DNA from 2 places in the Streptomyces sp. NPDC057743 genome. Region 2 is predicted to be linked to the other one. Evidence: riboswitches for the same ligand, from Rfam matches in the RefSeq annotation. Region 2 holds a riboswitch; the other holds the start of a gene.
What was found. A riboswitch is a leader RNA that binds a small molecule or an ion and turns the genes downstream of it on or off. The one in region 2 is predicted to bind glycine.

Region 1 (7,360 bases), on a different contig from region 2:
GCGAGGCCGGGAACGATCATGTACTGGGGGTCGACCTCGTAGTACTTGACCGCCTGGGTGAGGGTGCCGCCCCACGACGACTGGGGCGGCTGGATGCCCACGCCCAGGAAGCTCAGCGCCGCCTCGAAGAGGATGTTGGAGGGGATCAGCAGCGTCGAGTAGACGATGACCGGCCCCACGAGGTTGGGCAGCAGCTCCCGGAAGAGGATGAACGGGCCGCGGGCGCCCAGCCCGCGGGCGGCGGAAACGAACTCCCGCTCCCGCAGCGACAGGGTCTGGGCCCGCACGATCCGCCCCATGTAGGGCCAGTTGAAGAAACCGATCACGAAGATCAGCACCGAGATGTGCAGCGGCAGCCCGGAGAGCCCGAACGCACCGCCCTGGAGCGACGCGGAGATCGCGATGGCGAACAGCAGCAGGGGGAAGGCGAGGAAGACGTCCATCAGGCGGCTGATGAAGGCGTCCACCCGGCCGCGGTAGAAGCCGGCGACCACACCGAGGACGGTGCCGATGGCCACCGACAGCAGCGTCGCGCCGAACGCCACCAGCAGCGACACCCAGGAGCCCTCCAGGATGCGGGCGAGCAGGTCCCGGCCGAACTTGGGGTCCACGCCCAGCAGATGGGCAGGGCCCATCCCGCCGAAGTCGCCCTTGGGCAGCGTGGTGTTGGGGTCGATCAGGTCCTGGTGGGGCTGGTTGGGGTCCAGACCGAACAGGTGCTGGAGCGGGCGGGAGAGGGCGGCGACCAGGATGAGCAGGATGACGACGATGCCGCCGGCCATGGCGACCTTGTCGCGGCGGAAGCGCAGCCAGGCGATCTGGCCGAGCGAGCGCCCCTCGATGCGCTTGCTCTCGACGCCTTCCAGCACCGCTTCCGGCTGCGCCTGCGCAGCCGCGCCGGTGGTCTCGATCGGTGCGGTCACGGTGCTTGAACCCCTCCCGGCCGACGGTGGCGGCCTGTGCCCGCCGCGGTAGCGGCCTGGTGGTGACCCCACTGGTGCTCACCTGCCGCCACCTCGCCCTGTATGCAGGCAAGTTGGCGTCGCTGACGGATCGTCGACAGGCGCAGGGACGCCGGTGGGGATGGCGCTCGTACACAGGACCGAGGTCCTTGGAGCGGGAGTCTTCATCCGAGTTGCGATCACTCACCAGCCCTGGCCGGGAAAGGATGCGCAACTGTGATGTGACCCGCGGCCTTCCGTTATGCGAACAACGGCGTGGTTTAAGCGGTGCACCGGATGGCCGAAAGAGGCGTCAACCACCGCTTAAATAAAGCCAATTCAGGCCGAATAGACAGTCAGGCGCGGGCCGGCCGCGGGCGCCGGTCGGGCACTGGTCGGGCGCCGGTCGGGCTCAGTAGGCGCGGGGGTAGCCGTAGCCGTAGGTGGGTCCGGGGGCCGGCTGGGCGTAGCCGTCGCGGTCGAAGAACGGGCGGGCGCAGGCCCGCATCCACATGCCGACCGGGTCGTACTCGTCGTTCATGGCGACGGTGGACACCGGCAGGCCGTCCGGCACCGCGCCCATCGACTGCTGGATCAGCATCCGGGCGGCGTCCACCGACGGCTGCCCGGTGTCGTACAGGTCCAGGCCGATCGCCAAGTACGGGGCGCCCAGGGCGGGTTGCACCCAGGCCCGGCGCAACGACCGCACGGGGGGCGTGCGGTGGGCATGCTGCGCGAGCAGGGCGTAGAACTGCGGGATGTCGATGACCGGTTCGCTGATCCGCAGCGGACCGGCGGGCAGCCGGTCCAGGCCGCCGGCGATCCGACGCAGGTCGAGCCAGGGGACGCCGACGCCGCCGCCGGGGGCGTGCGGGTTGAGCCACAGGCCCCAGCGGTCGGGGAAGAGGGAGGCGGCGATCTCGGGTCCGGTGACGACCTCGTGGTCGCGGGTCCAGCCGGAGGCGGCGAGCTCGGCGGCGGAGGTGACACAGGGGGCGTAGCCCAGCCCGTCGACCTCCATGTTCCCGTACTGGGCGTCGGGTTGGCCGGCCCGGCCGTGCCACAGGAGCATCCAGACCTGCCCGTGCGCGAGGGCGCCCAGCATCGCCTCGTAGGCGTCGTAGCGCCCGGGCGAGACCTGTCGCAGCATCTGCTCGACCTGGTCGGCCGCCGCCGCTCCCTGTTGCGCACCCGCGCTCACGTGGTCCGTCCCTCCTCCCGGCCGGGCGCCCGCCCGCCCGTCGTCCACCAGCTTACGAGTGGTCCCGGGTGTAGAAGGGCCGCACGCGCTCCAGCATCCAGTCGGCGACCGGGTCGCCCTGGGCGACGTCGAGCAGGATGAGCTGGACCGGCCAGGGCACCGGCACCTGACCCAGAGCCCGCCCGAGGGCGGTCGACGCCTCGTCGCGGGCGGTGCCGTCGTGCAGGCGCTCGGCGGGGACGTCGAGTTGCACGCCGACGAAGAGGGCCGGCGTGTCGCCCTCGACGGCGGCCAGCGTGCGGCGGGCGGCCAGCACGGTGCCGGCGGCGGAGAACTCCAGGCCGGCGGCGGCCAGGAAGTCCACCGGCTCGTCCTGCCAGTCCGGTTCGAAGAGCCGGACCCGGGCGCCGGCGGTCCGCGGGCCGTCCAGGTCGGTGCATCCGGTGCGGCACAGTTCGGCGACCGCGGGCGGGGGCAGCGGGACGCCGACGGTGCCGTCCGGGTTGACCGCGAGGCCGACCAGCGGCGGCAGGCCGCGGGCGAACTCCCGGGCGGGCGCGACGGTGTAGGACAGGTGCGTGCCGACGACCCGCCGGAACTCCTGCTCGGAGCTGAAGACCGGGACGTAGGCGGCGCCGCCGATCTCGACGGTCGGCACGTCGAGGCCGGGCGCTCCCAGGCCCGCGCCGTCCGGGCCGCCGCCCTCGGGCAGCGGCACCCACACCCGGCTGCGGCCCAGCACCTCGACGATCCGGCCGCCGGCCTCGGGGTGTCCGACCGAGGCGGCCAGCACCTCCTCCAACTCGTTGGCCGGCCAGGCCGCGTGCGGTATCCCCTCGTCCGGGAAGTTCCCCGGCACCGGACCACCGTGCTGGGGTTCATTGTCCGGATAGTTCATCTCACCCACCCATTACTGGCCGCGCTGCCCGGCCGACTTCGCAGGGGCGGTCCGCGGGCCCGCCCGGTGGATCAGACCCTAACGGGCGACCTACCGGTCATCGAAGCCGGTGGCGGGGGTGCGGCGGTCAACCGAAGGTGACGCGCGCCAACTCCCGCGCGCAGCGCCGGTCCAGCAGCACCACGGAGCGCACGCCCTTCGGGAGCCGGGCCGCCCCGGCCCGGGCCAGCAGGCGGCGCACGGCCCGGCGGTGGCGGGCGAAGGCGTACCGCGACACCGCGCGGCCGCGGGCCCGTTGGCCGCCGCGGGCCACCGCGGGCTCCACGTCGAGCAGGACCAGGTGCAGTCCCCGGCCCTCGCGCCGGGCCGTGCGGGCCAGCCAGCGGCGCACCCACGCCCACGTCCCGCAGTCGTGCACCACCACGCTGCCGCCGGAGCGCAGTGCCCGGTGCAGCGCGCGGTAGTGCGCGAACCGGACCAGGGGGCGGTAGAGGGCGTAGGGGAGGCGGCGCAGCCGGCCGTGCTCCCAGTGGTCGCGGGCGTCTTGGGAGTCGACGCGGTGCACCGGGGCGCCGCGGTCGTCGCGGGCGGGCACCACCCGTCGCATCAGGGTGCTCTTGCCGCTGCCCGGCAGTCCTGAGACCACGACGAGGTCGCCGGGCGGGAAGCGGAGCACGGGGTGCCGGGGGCGGCCCGGGCCCCGCAGGTCGGTGCAGGGCGGCCGGTCGGCTGGGCGGCGGGGGCACGGCTCCCCGGGGCCGCCCAACGCCGGCTCCGGAGCCGGGGTTTGTGGGGGCGCGGCCCCCGCCGTCCTCGTGTCCGTCGCCTCGCCGTGCACCGTGCGCGCCCCTCCCGATGACCCCGCGGGCCGGGTTGTGCCCCGGCCCTCCCGCAGCCCGTGCAGAGTGTCAAGAAAAGGTAATCCGAGGCAAGGGAACGGTAAGGAGCCGAGGCGGGACGGCGGGGGCCTGCGGAACGCCTCGACCGGGATGACCGGGAGCGGAGCTGCGGCCGGGGCTCCTGTAATGGGCGATCCCGTGTAATGATGTGGCCGCCACGGGCGGGCTCGAACGTCAACTCGTGGGCGATCAGCCAATTCCATACCGGCCGCTTGAATCCGCGCGGGAGAGTCCCCGGCCGCCACGGCGGGGCGCCGAAGGAGCAAGTCCTCCCTTGAATCTCTCAGGCCCCTATACCGCGCGGGCGAGGCAGATCTGAAAAGCGAGTCGCGGCCCGGCCGACGGGACGGCTCCACCCAAGGTGCAAACCGGGCCCGTCCGCGGGATCCCGGTGAACCTCTCAGGTTCCGATGACAGATGGGGAGACCGTCTTGTCACCCATGCCTGGGAGCCCGAAAGCGATGACCGAAGCCCCCCGCCGCGCCCACCCGTCGCCCGCCACCACCCCGAGTGGAGTCGCTGCGCGACGCCGTACCGCATTGGACGAAACCCACCGCGCGCTCGGCGCGACCATGACCGACTTCGCCGGCTGGGACATGCCGCTGCGCTACAGCAGCGAGCGCGAGGAACACCTCGCGGTGCGCACCCGCGCCGGCCTCTTCGACCTCTCCCACATGGGCGAGCTCACCGTCACCGGCCCGCAGGCCGGCGCCCTCCTCGACCACGCGCTGGTCGGCAACCTCGGCGCCCTGAAGGTCGGTCGGGCCCGCTACACCATGATCTGCGCCGCCGACGGCGGCATCCTCGACGACCTGATCGTCTACCGCCTCGGCGAGACCGAGTTCATGGTCGTCGCCAACGCCTCCAACGCCCAGGTGGTGCTGGACGCGCTGCTCGACCGGCAGGCCGGCTTCGACGCCGCCGTCCGCGACGACCGGGACGCCTACGCGCTGCTGGCGGTGCAGGGCCCGGAGTCCCCCGGCATCCTCAAGAAGCTCACCGACGCCGATCTGGACGGGCTGAAGTACTACGCGGGGCTGCCCGGCACGGTCGCCGGCGTCGAGGCGCTGATCGCCCGCACCGGCTACACCGGCGAGGACGGCTTCGAGCTGTTCGTCCGGCCCGCGGACGCAGCTGCGCTGTGGACGGCGCTGACCGAGGCGGGGCGGGACGTCGGCCTGGTCCCGTGCGGCCTGTCCTGCCGCGACACCCTGCGCCTGGAGGCGGGGATGCCGCTGTACGGGCACGAGCTGACCACCGCGCTCACCCCGTTCGACGCGGGGCTGGGCCGGGTCGTGAAGTTCGACAAGGAGGGCGACTTCGTCGGGCGGGCGGCGCTCGCGGCGGCCGCCGAGCGGGCCGAGCAGGCGCCGCCGCGCAAGCTGGTCGGCCTGGTCGCCGAGGGCCGCCGGGTGCCGCGCGCCGGCTACCCGGTCGTCGCCGCCGACGGCACGGTGATCGGCGAGGTCACCTCGGGGGCGCCCTCCCCCACCCTCGGCAAGCCGATCGCCATGGCCTACGTCGACGCGGCGCACGCGGCGCCCGGCACCGAGGGTGTCCGGGTGGACATCCGCGGCACCCACGAGCCCTACGAGGTCATCGCGCTGCCCTTCTACAAGCGGCAGAAGTAGCGGGCGGCGCCGGCCGGTCCGCGGTGCCCGCCGCGGACCCGCGCCACCGTGCCCGGCGCCACCCGTCTCACAGGGCAAGACCCCATGCACGACCACACCCTCGCGTACAGGAGAATCGAGCCATGGACAACCCCCAGCACCTGCGCTACAGCAAGGAGCACGAGTGGCTGTCGACCGCCAAGGACGGCGTCTCGACGGTCGGCATCACCGAGCACGCGGCCAATGCGCTCGGCGACGTCGTCTTCGTGCAGCTCCCCGAGGTCGGGTCCACCGTCACCGCGGGCGAGTCCTGCGGTGAGCTGGAGTCGACCAAGTCCGTCAGCGACCTCTACTCGCCCGTGCACGGCGAGATCGTCGAGGTGAACGAGGACGTCGTCGCCGACCCCTCGCTGGTGAACTCCGCCCCGTTCGAGGGCGGTTGGCTGTTCAAGGTGAAGCTCACCGGTGAGCCGGAGGACCTGCTCACGGCCGACGCGTACACCGCCTTCACCGCCGGCTGACACCCCGGCCCCGGCCGCCACCGCTCGGCCGGGGCCGCGGCGCCCCGCCCGCTCCTCCTCACTCCAGGAAGTCTCATGTCGCTTCTGAACAGCTCCCTGCACGAGCTCGACCCCGACGTCGCCGCCGCCGTCGACGCCGAGCTCCACCGTCAGCAGTCCACCCTCGAAATGATCGCGTCGGAGAACTTCGCTCCGGTCGCCGTCATGGAGGCCCAGGGCTCGGTCCTCACCAACAAGTACGCCGAGGGCTACCCGGGCCGCCGCTACTACGGCGGCTGCGAGCACGTCGACGTGGTCGAGCAGATCGCCATCGACCGGATCAAGGCGCTCTTCGGTGCCGAGGCCGCCAACGTCCAGCCGCACTCCGGTGCGCAGGCCAACGCCGCCGCGATGTTCGCGCTGATCAAGCCGGGCGACACCATCCTGGGTCTGAACCTCGCCCACGGTGGGCACCTCACCCACGGCATGAAGATCAACTTCTCCGGCAAGCTCTACAACGTGGTGCCCTACCACGTCGACGAGAAGACCAACCTGGTCGACATGGAGGAGGTCGAGCGCCTCGCCAAGGAGCACCGCCCGAAGCTGATCGTGGCCGGCTGGTCCGCCTACCCGCGCCAGCTCGACTTCGCCGCCTTCCGCCGGATCGCGGACGAGGTCGGCGCGTACCTGATGGTCGACATGGCGCACTTCGCCGGCCTGGTGGCCGCGGGCCTGCACCCCTCCCCGGTGCCGCACGCCCACGTCGTGACCACCACCACCCACAAGACGCTGGGCGGCCCCCGCGGCGGTGTCATCCTGTCCACCGCCGAGCTGGCCAAGAAGATCAACTCCGCGGTCTTCCCCGGTCAGCAGGGCGGCCCGCTGGAGCACGTGATCGCGGCCAAGGCGGTGTCCTTCAAGGTCGCCGCGTCGGACGAGTTCAAGGAGCGCCAGCAGCGCACCCTGGAGGGCGCCCGGATCCTGGCCGAGCGCCTGGTCCAGGACGACGTCAGGGAGCACGGCGTCTCGGTGCTCTCCGGCGGCACCGACGTCCACCTCGTCCTGGTCGACCTGCGCGACTCGCAGCTCGACGGCCAGCAGGCCGAGGACCGCCTCCACGAGGTCGGCATCACCGTCAACCGCAACGCCGTCCCGAACGACCCGCGGCCCCCGATGGTCACCTCCGGCCTGCGGATCGGCACCCCGGCCCTGGCCACCCGCGGCTTCACGGCCGAGGACTTCCGCGAGGTCGCCGACATCATCGCCGAGGCGCTCAAGCCCAGCTACGACCGCGAGGCGCTCAAGGCCCGG
Region 2 (7,360 bases):
CCGCGGAGCGCGAGGCGGGGCTCGTCGAGCAGGTCGTGGCACCCCTTCGGCGGCACCGGAATCCGCAGACCCGGGCGCATGCCGAGGCCACCGTCCGCGAGCTGGCCACGCTGTCGGCGCGGTTGCACGCGGCGCTGTTGCAGAGCGCGCTGCGGGTTCGTCTGCCGTGAGCAAACGAGTGCCCGACTACCCAAACCGGCCGGGCACGGCCTAGGGTTGCTGTGTGAACGAGCTCGACGTCGTGGGTGTCCGGGTGGAGATGCCTTCCAGCCAACCGATCGTGCTGCTGCGGGAGGTGGGAGGTGACCGCTACCTGCCCATCTGGATCGGACCGGGAGAGGCCACCGCCATCGCGTTCGCCCAGCAGGGCATGGTGCCCGCCCGGCCGCTGACGCATGACCTCTTCAAGGACGTGCTCGAAGCCGTGGGCCAGGAGCTGACGCAGGTCCGGATCACGGATCTGCGCGAGGGGGTCTTCTATGCCGAACTGGTCTTCGCCAGTGGGGTCGAGGTCAGTGCCCGTCCGTCGGACGCGATAGCGCTGGCGCTGCGCACCGGGACGCCGATCTTCGGTACCGACGGTGTGCTGGACGACGCGGGGATCGCCATCCCGGACGAGCAGGAGGACGAGGTGGAGAAGTTCCGCGAGTTCCTCGACCAGATTTCGCCCGAGGACTTCGGCACCAACCAGTGATCGGCCAGGCCAACCGCCTGTTTCTGGCCAACCTTTCATTCATTCCCCGTGACAAGTCACGAGAAACCACTCGTAGGGTGATTATCACTCGGCGTGGCGAGCGCGGCGATCGTTGACGCACCCCGGGTGACTGCATACCGTCGATATGGCAGGTCCCGTCCGGGACGTGGAGGACGGAGGGCGGCGTGGCAATCACCGGCGACGGTACGGCGGCGGAAGGGGCATTGCCGCTCCACACGGGCGCGGCGGCGAACCGGGGTCCGGTGCAGGCCGCCGAGGTGTCGGGGGACCGCGAGGCGGAGAACATCGGCTACCGCGGACCGACCGCGTGCGCGGCGGCGGGCATCACCTACCGGCAGCTGGACTACTGGGCGCGGACGGGGCTCGTGGAGCCCAGTATCCGGCCCGCTTTCGGGTCCGGGACCCAGCGGCTCTACAGCTTCCGCGACGTCGTCGTCCTGAAGATCGTCAAGCGGCTGTTGGACACCGGGGTCTCGTTGCAGAACATTCGTGCCGCCGTGCAGCACTTGAGGGCGCGCGGGCTGGCGGACCTGACCCGGATGACGTTGATGAGCGATGGCGCGACGGTCTATGAGTGCACCTCGCCCGACCAGGTCGTGGATCTGCTCCAGGGAGGCCAGGGCGTCTTCGGGATCGCCGTGGGTGTGGTGTGGCGGGACGTGGAAGGCGCGCTGTCACAGCTCCACGGGGAGCGGGTGGACACCGGCGAGACGCTGATTGGGAAGAACCCGCACGACGAGTTGGCGCGGCGGCGCAACCGGGCCGGCTGAGGGCCGGCGGACGGTTCTCGGCCCGGGGTCGGGGCCATTGTCAGTGGTGTGCGGCAGCATCAGTGGTGTGAGACGTGCGCCGACGATCCTGCATCTGGACATGGATGCCTTCTATGCGGCCGCCGAGCAGGCGGCCAAGCCGAGCCTGCGGGGAAAGCCCGTGGTCGTCGGCGGGATCGGGCCGCGCGGGGTGGTCGCCACGGCCTCGTACGAGGCGCGGGTCTTCGGGGTGCGGTCGGCGATGCCGACGGCGCAGGCGCGGCGGTTGTGCCCCAACGCCGCTTATCTCAACCCCCGGTTCGGTCTGTACCGCCAGGTGAGTGAATCGGTCATGGAGCTGCTGCGGGCGCTCTCGCCGCTCGTGGAGCCGTTGAGCCTGGACGAGGCGTTCGTCGATCTGGAGGCGGGTGGGGTGCCGGCGGAGTCGGCGGCGGCGCGGGCGGTGGGGGAGCAACTGCGGCGCGATATCCGGGCGGTCACGGGGTTGACCGGTTCGGTGGGGCTGGCCGGTGCCAAGATGCTCGCCAAGATCGCGTCGGAGGCGGCGAAGCCGGACGGCCTGGTGGTGATCGAGCCGGGCACCGAGCGGGAGTTGCTGGGGCCTATGTCGGTGCGGACGCTGCCCGGGGTCGGGCCGGCCACGGCCGAGACGTTGCGGCGGGCCGGGATACATACCGTCGCGGAGACCGCCGAGGCCGGTGAGGCGGAGTTGGTGCGGCTGTTGGGCAAGGCGCATGGCACCGGGTTGTACGCGATGGCGTTGGGGCAGGACGACCGGCCGGTGGTGGCCGAACGGGACGCGAAATCGGTGTCGGTGGAGGACACCTTCGAGGTCGACCTGACCGACCGGACGCGGGTGCGGACCGAGGTGTTGCGGCTGGCCGACCGTTGTGTGGCGCGGCTGCGGGAGGCCGGTCGGTCCGGACGCACGGTGGTGATCAAGGTGCGGAACTACGACTTCTCGACGCTGACCCGGTCCGAGACGCTGCGCGGGCCGACCGACGATCCGGCGGTCGTCCGGGAGGCCGCTGCGCGGCTGTTGGAGACGGTGGACACCACGGGCGGGGTCCGGCTGCTGGGCGTGGGGGTGAGCGGGTTGGCGGACTTCACGCAGGAGGACCTGTTCGCCCAGATCGCCACGGAGCGGGAGGCGGAGGAGCAGGCGGCCGTCGAGGCGGCGGAGTCGGAAGGGGAAGTGGCCGGTGAGCCGGAGGCGCTCCCGGAGCTGCCGCGGCGTTGGCTCCCGGGGCTGGACGTGGTGCACGAGGAGTTCGGCGCCGGGTGGGTGCAGGGCAGTGGGGTGGGGAGGGTGACCGTGCGGTTCGAGACGCCGTGGTCCGCACCGGGGCGGGTGCGGACCTTTGTCGTCGATGATCCGGCGTTGCGGCCGGGGGAACCGTTGCCGCTGGTGGGCGGGCCGGATCAGTCTTCCGCGCCGGCGATCCGGCCGAAGTCCGTGTCAGCGGCGGACGCGGCGGAGTCCGCGGGCGAGGAGATATCCAGGCGGTAGTGGTGGTAGAGCTGGAGTTCCTGCTCGGGGGAGAGGTGCCGGCCGACGCCGAAATCGGGGGCGTCTTTGATCAGCTTGCGGTCGTAGGGGATGTGCAGGCTTTCGCCGACCATCTTGCTCGGTTCCAGGGGGACGAACGCGTCCCGACTGAACAGGCCGGTGCGGACGGCTGCCCACTCCGGTTCGCCCGTCGCGTCGTCGAGGTAGACCTCGTCGACGGTCCCTATCTTCGCGCCGTTGCGGTCGAACGCTTTGCGGCCGATCAGGCTCCGGGGATCGATATCGGTTTGCACGGTCCCTCCAATTGGTCGCAACTGCCTTGTGACAACTACGAAACGGCACATTCCATGCCTCGGCCACTCGAAGGATCGTTCCAGCAGTGCGCTGGTAGGCTGGCGATTGGCCGTCGACCCCATGCGGGAGAGTCCTTTGTCGTTCGCGGCAGGGCGCCGAAGGAGCAAATCCTCCCCGGAATCTCTCAGGCACACGTACCGCATGGACGAGGTCACTCTGGAAAGCAGGGCGGGCCACGGACAGGCACCATGCCGGAACCCCTCCTCACCGACGGTGAAAGCCGCTCCGCAGCCCGCGGGCCGGTGAAGCTCTCAGGTTGAGATGACAGAGGGGGAGGCCGTCCGGGCACCAGCGCCGTGGTGCCCCTCGTAGGTCGTAGTGACCAGGAGGCCCCCGCACGATGACCACCAATCGCATCCCCCTGTCCGAGCTGGAGCGCGGCACCGCGTTCGAGCACCGGCACATCGGCCCCGACCACGAGGCGCAGGCCAAGATGCTTGCGCAGGTCGGTTTCGGATCGCTGGACGAGCTCACCGCCGTCGCCGTCCCCGACGTGATCAAGAGCACCGAGGCGCTCGGCCTGCCGCAGGGCCGCACCGAGGCCGAGGTGCTGGGAGAGCTGCGCGCCCTGGCCGACCGCAACCAGGTCCTGTCGTCCATGATCGGGCTCGGCTACTACGGCACCTTCACCCCGCCGGTGATCCTGCGCAACGTCATGGAGAACCCGTCCTGGTACACGGCCTACACGCCCTACCAGCCGGAGATCTCGCAGGGTCGTCTGGAGGCCCTGCTGAACTTCCAGACCATGGTCGCCGACCTGACCGGACTGCCGACCTCCGGTGCGTCCCTCCTGGACGAGGGCACCGCCGCCGCGGAGGCGATGGCGCTCTCCCGCCGGGTCGGCAAGGTCAAGCAGGGCGTCTTCCTCGTTGACGCGGACTGTCTGCCGCAGACCGTCGCCGTGATCCAGACCCGCGCCGAACCGACCGGCGTCGAGGTCGTGGTCGCCGACCTCACGGACGGCATCCCGGACGAGATCGCCGAGCGGGGCGTCTTCGGCGTGCTGCTGCAGTACCCGGGCGCATCCGGTGCGGTGCGCGACCCGCGGGCGGTCATCGAGCGGGCGCACGAGCTGGGCGCGATCGTCACCGTCGCCGCCGACCTGCTGGCGCTGACGCTGCTCACCCCGCCCGGTGAGCTCGGCGCGGACATCGCGGTCGGCACCACCCAGCGCTTCGGTGTCCCGATGGGCTTCGGCGGTCCGCACGCCGGCTACATGGCCGTTCGCGAGCAGTACGCCCGCAGCCTGCCCGGCCGTCTGGTGGGCGTCTCGGTGGACGCCGACGGCGCCAGGGCGTACCGGCTGGCGCTGCAGACCCGTGAGCAGCACATCCGCCGCGAGAAGGCCACCAGCAACATCTGCACCGCGCAGGTGCTGCTCGCCGTCATGGCCGGCATGTACGCCGTCTACCACGGTCCGGAGGGGCTGCGCACCATCGCCCGGCGGACCCACCGGTACGCCGCGATCCTGGCCAAGGGGCTGACGGACGGCGGTGTCGAGCTCGTCCACGACGCCTACTTCGACACCCTCACCGCGCGGGTGCCCGGTCGGGCGGCCGAGGTCGTCGCCGCCGCCCGCGAGGCCGGTATCAACCTCCGGCAGGTCGACGCCGACCTCGTCGGCATCGCCTGTGACGAGACCACCGGGCGCGCCCAATTGGCCGGCGTCTGGGGCGCGTTCGGCGTCCGGGGCGACATCGACGCGCTGGACGCGGCCGTCGCCGACGCCCTGCCGCAGCCCCTGCTGCGCACCGACGACTACCTTGCCCACCCGGTCTTCCACCAGCACCGCTCCGAGACCGCCATGCTGCGCTACCTGCGCACCCTGGCCGACAAGGACTACGCGCTGGACCGCGGCATGATCCCGCTCGGCTCCTGCACGATGAAGCTGAACGCGACGACCGAGATGGAGCCGGTCACCTGGCCGGAGTTCGGCCAGCTGCACCCCTTCGCGCCGGCCGACCAGGCGCAGGGCTACCTCACGCTCATCCAGGAGCTGGAGGAGCGGCTCGCCGCGATCACCGGCTACGCCAAGGTGTCCATCCAGCCCAACGCCGGCTCCCAGGGCGAGTTGGCCGGTCTGCTCGCGGTCCGCGCCTACCACCGGGCCAACGGCGACGAGCAGCGCACCGTCTGCCTGATCCCGTCGTCGGCGCACGGCACCAACGCCGCCAGCGCCGTGATGGCGGGCATGAAGGTCGTCGTTGTCAAGACCGGCGAGGACGGCGAGGTGGACGCCGAGGACCTGCACGCCAAGATCGCCAAGCACCGCGACGAGTTGGCCGTCCTGATGGTCACCTACCCGTCCACGCACGGGGTGTTCGAGGAGCACATCACGCAGATCTGCGCCGCGGTGCACGAGGCCGGCGGTCAGGTCTACGTGGACGGCGCCAACCTCAACGCGCTGGTCGGCCTGGCGGAGCCGGGGAAGTTCGGCGGCGACGTCTCCCACCTCAACCTGCACAAGACGTTCTGCATCCCGCACGGCGGTGGCGGTCCCGGCGTCGGCCCGGTGGGCGTCCGCGCCCACCTGGCGCCGTACCTGCCCAACCACCCGCTCCAGCCGACTGCGGGTCCGGCCACGGGTGTTGGGCCGATCTCGGCCGCTCCCTGGGGGTCGGCCGGCATTCTGCCGATCTCCTGGGCGTACGTCCGGCTGATGGGTGGTGAGGGGCTCAAGCGCGCCACCCAGGTCGCGGTGCTGTCGGCCAACTACATCGCCAAGCGCCTGGAGCCGCACTACCCGGTGCTCTACGCCGGTCCCGGCGGGCTCGTCGCCCACGAGTGCATCATCGACGTCCGGCCGCTGACCAAGGCGACCGGGGTGAGCATCGACGATGTCGCCAAGCGGCTCATCGACTACGGCTTCCACGCGCCGACGATGTCGTTCCCGGTGGCGGGCACGCTGATGATCGAGCCGACCGAGAGCGAGGACCTGACCGAGATCGACCGGTTCTGCGACGCGATGATCGCCATCCGCGCGGAGATCGACAAGGTCGGCTCGGGGGAGTGGGACAAGGACGACAACCCGCTGCGCAACGCCCCGCACACCGCGGGCGCGCTGGGCGGCGAGTGGGACCACCCCTACAGTCGCGAGGAGGCCGTCTTCCCGGCCGGGGGCGGCGCCGCGGACAAGTACTGGCCGCCGGTGCGCCGGATCGACGGCGCCTTCGGCGACCGCAACCTCGTCTGCTCCTGCCCCCCGTTGGACGAGTACGACGTCTGATCGACCCCGCCACCGGTGACCGGTGGCCACATCAAAGGGCCCTCGGCGGATGTGCCGGGGGCCCTGGTGTACGTGCCGGGTGGCCGCGGAAGATCAGGCGGCGGCGGTGACCCGAGGAGCGCCGAGCGGTCGGTGCGGAGCGATGACCTGCCCGTCCGGCAGCAGTTCACCGGTGTCCTCGAAGAGCAGGACACCGTTGCACAGCAGGCTCCAGCCCTGCTCCGGGTGGTGCGCCACCAGGTGCGCGGCCTCCCGGTCCGTGGAGTCGGCTGATGGGCATGGTGGTTGATGCTGGCACATGGAAGTTGTCTTTCGCTGCGGAGTGGTGAACGTCGTGCGGCTCGATGTGGTGTTCATGGCCGCTCCCCCGTTTCTGTCGGTCCCAGTCTTGCCCTACGGAAGGGATTCCGCAGGGATTTCGCAGCAGCGGTACTCACTCGATACGGACGTGTCACCCGTGCGGGCGGTTGCTCCCAAGTGAGCCTGCCGCTTTGGGGATTGGCGCGCTAGCGGCGGGCAGGGGGCGGATGACGTGGTGCGCCCCGCGGCCGGGGCGGTCACGGGGCGCACGGGAGCAGGGCGGGCGCGCGGGGTGGTGCTTCCTCGGTCCTGATCGAGTGTGGTCGGAAGTGCGCGCGAACGGTCAGGCCGGCTCGCGCAACAGGGGCGCCGGGCCCAGCCGGAGGGTAAGCCGGGGCAGCAGATCGGCGACCCGCTGCGGGAGGTGGGAGGCGATCCCGGGCGGGGCGGGGGCCAGCGGCACCAGGAGGTCACCGGGGGCGGGC

Region 1: linked by a shared signal. The riboswitch ahead of gcvT (glycine cleavage system aminomethyltransferase GcvT) and the one ahead of gcvP (aminomethyl-transferring glycine dehydrogenase) in region 2 are both predicted to bind glycine.

Annotation. Positions count from the first base shown of each region.
Region 1 is NZ_JBHVJX010000004.1:9,865-17,224, forward strand. It holds gene ACFVFQ_RS05330 (ABC transporter permease) at 1-923, opposite strand, end outside; gene ACFVFQ_RS05335 (enhanced serine sensitivity protein SseB C-terminal domain-containing protein) at 1,354-2,142, opposite strand; gene ACFVFQ_RS05340 (enhanced serine sensitivity protein SseB) at 2,195-3,040, opposite strand; gene ACFVFQ_RS05345 (AAA family ATPase) at 3,168-3,878, opposite strand; glycine riboswitch at 4,153-4,248, shown strand; gene gcvT (glycine cleavage system aminomethyltransferase GcvT) at 4,401-5,570, shown strand; gene gcvH (glycine cleavage system protein GcvH) at 5,693-6,070, shown strand; gene glyA (serine hydroxymethyltransferase) at 6,146-7,360, shown strand, end outside.
Region 2 is NZ_JBHVJX010000036.1:67,403-74,762, reverse strand. It holds gene ACFVFQ_RS31275 (MerR family transcriptional regulator) at 1-170, shown strand, start outside; gene ACFVFQ_RS31270 (bifunctional nuclease family protein) at 224-694, shown strand; gene ACFVFQ_RS31265 (MerR family transcriptional regulator) at 880-1,485, shown strand; gene ACFVFQ_RS31260 (DNA polymerase IV) at 1,553-2,995, shown strand; gene ACFVFQ_RS31255 (PRC-barrel domain-containing protein) at 2,908-3,288, opposite strand; glycine riboswitch at 3,403-3,499, shown strand; gene gcvP (aminomethyl-transferring glycine dehydrogenase) at 3,690-6,575, shown strand; gene ACFVFQ_RS31245 (DUF5999 family protein) at 6,669-6,875, opposite strand; gene ACFVFQ_RS31240 (hypothetical protein) at 7,219-7,360, opposite strand, start outside.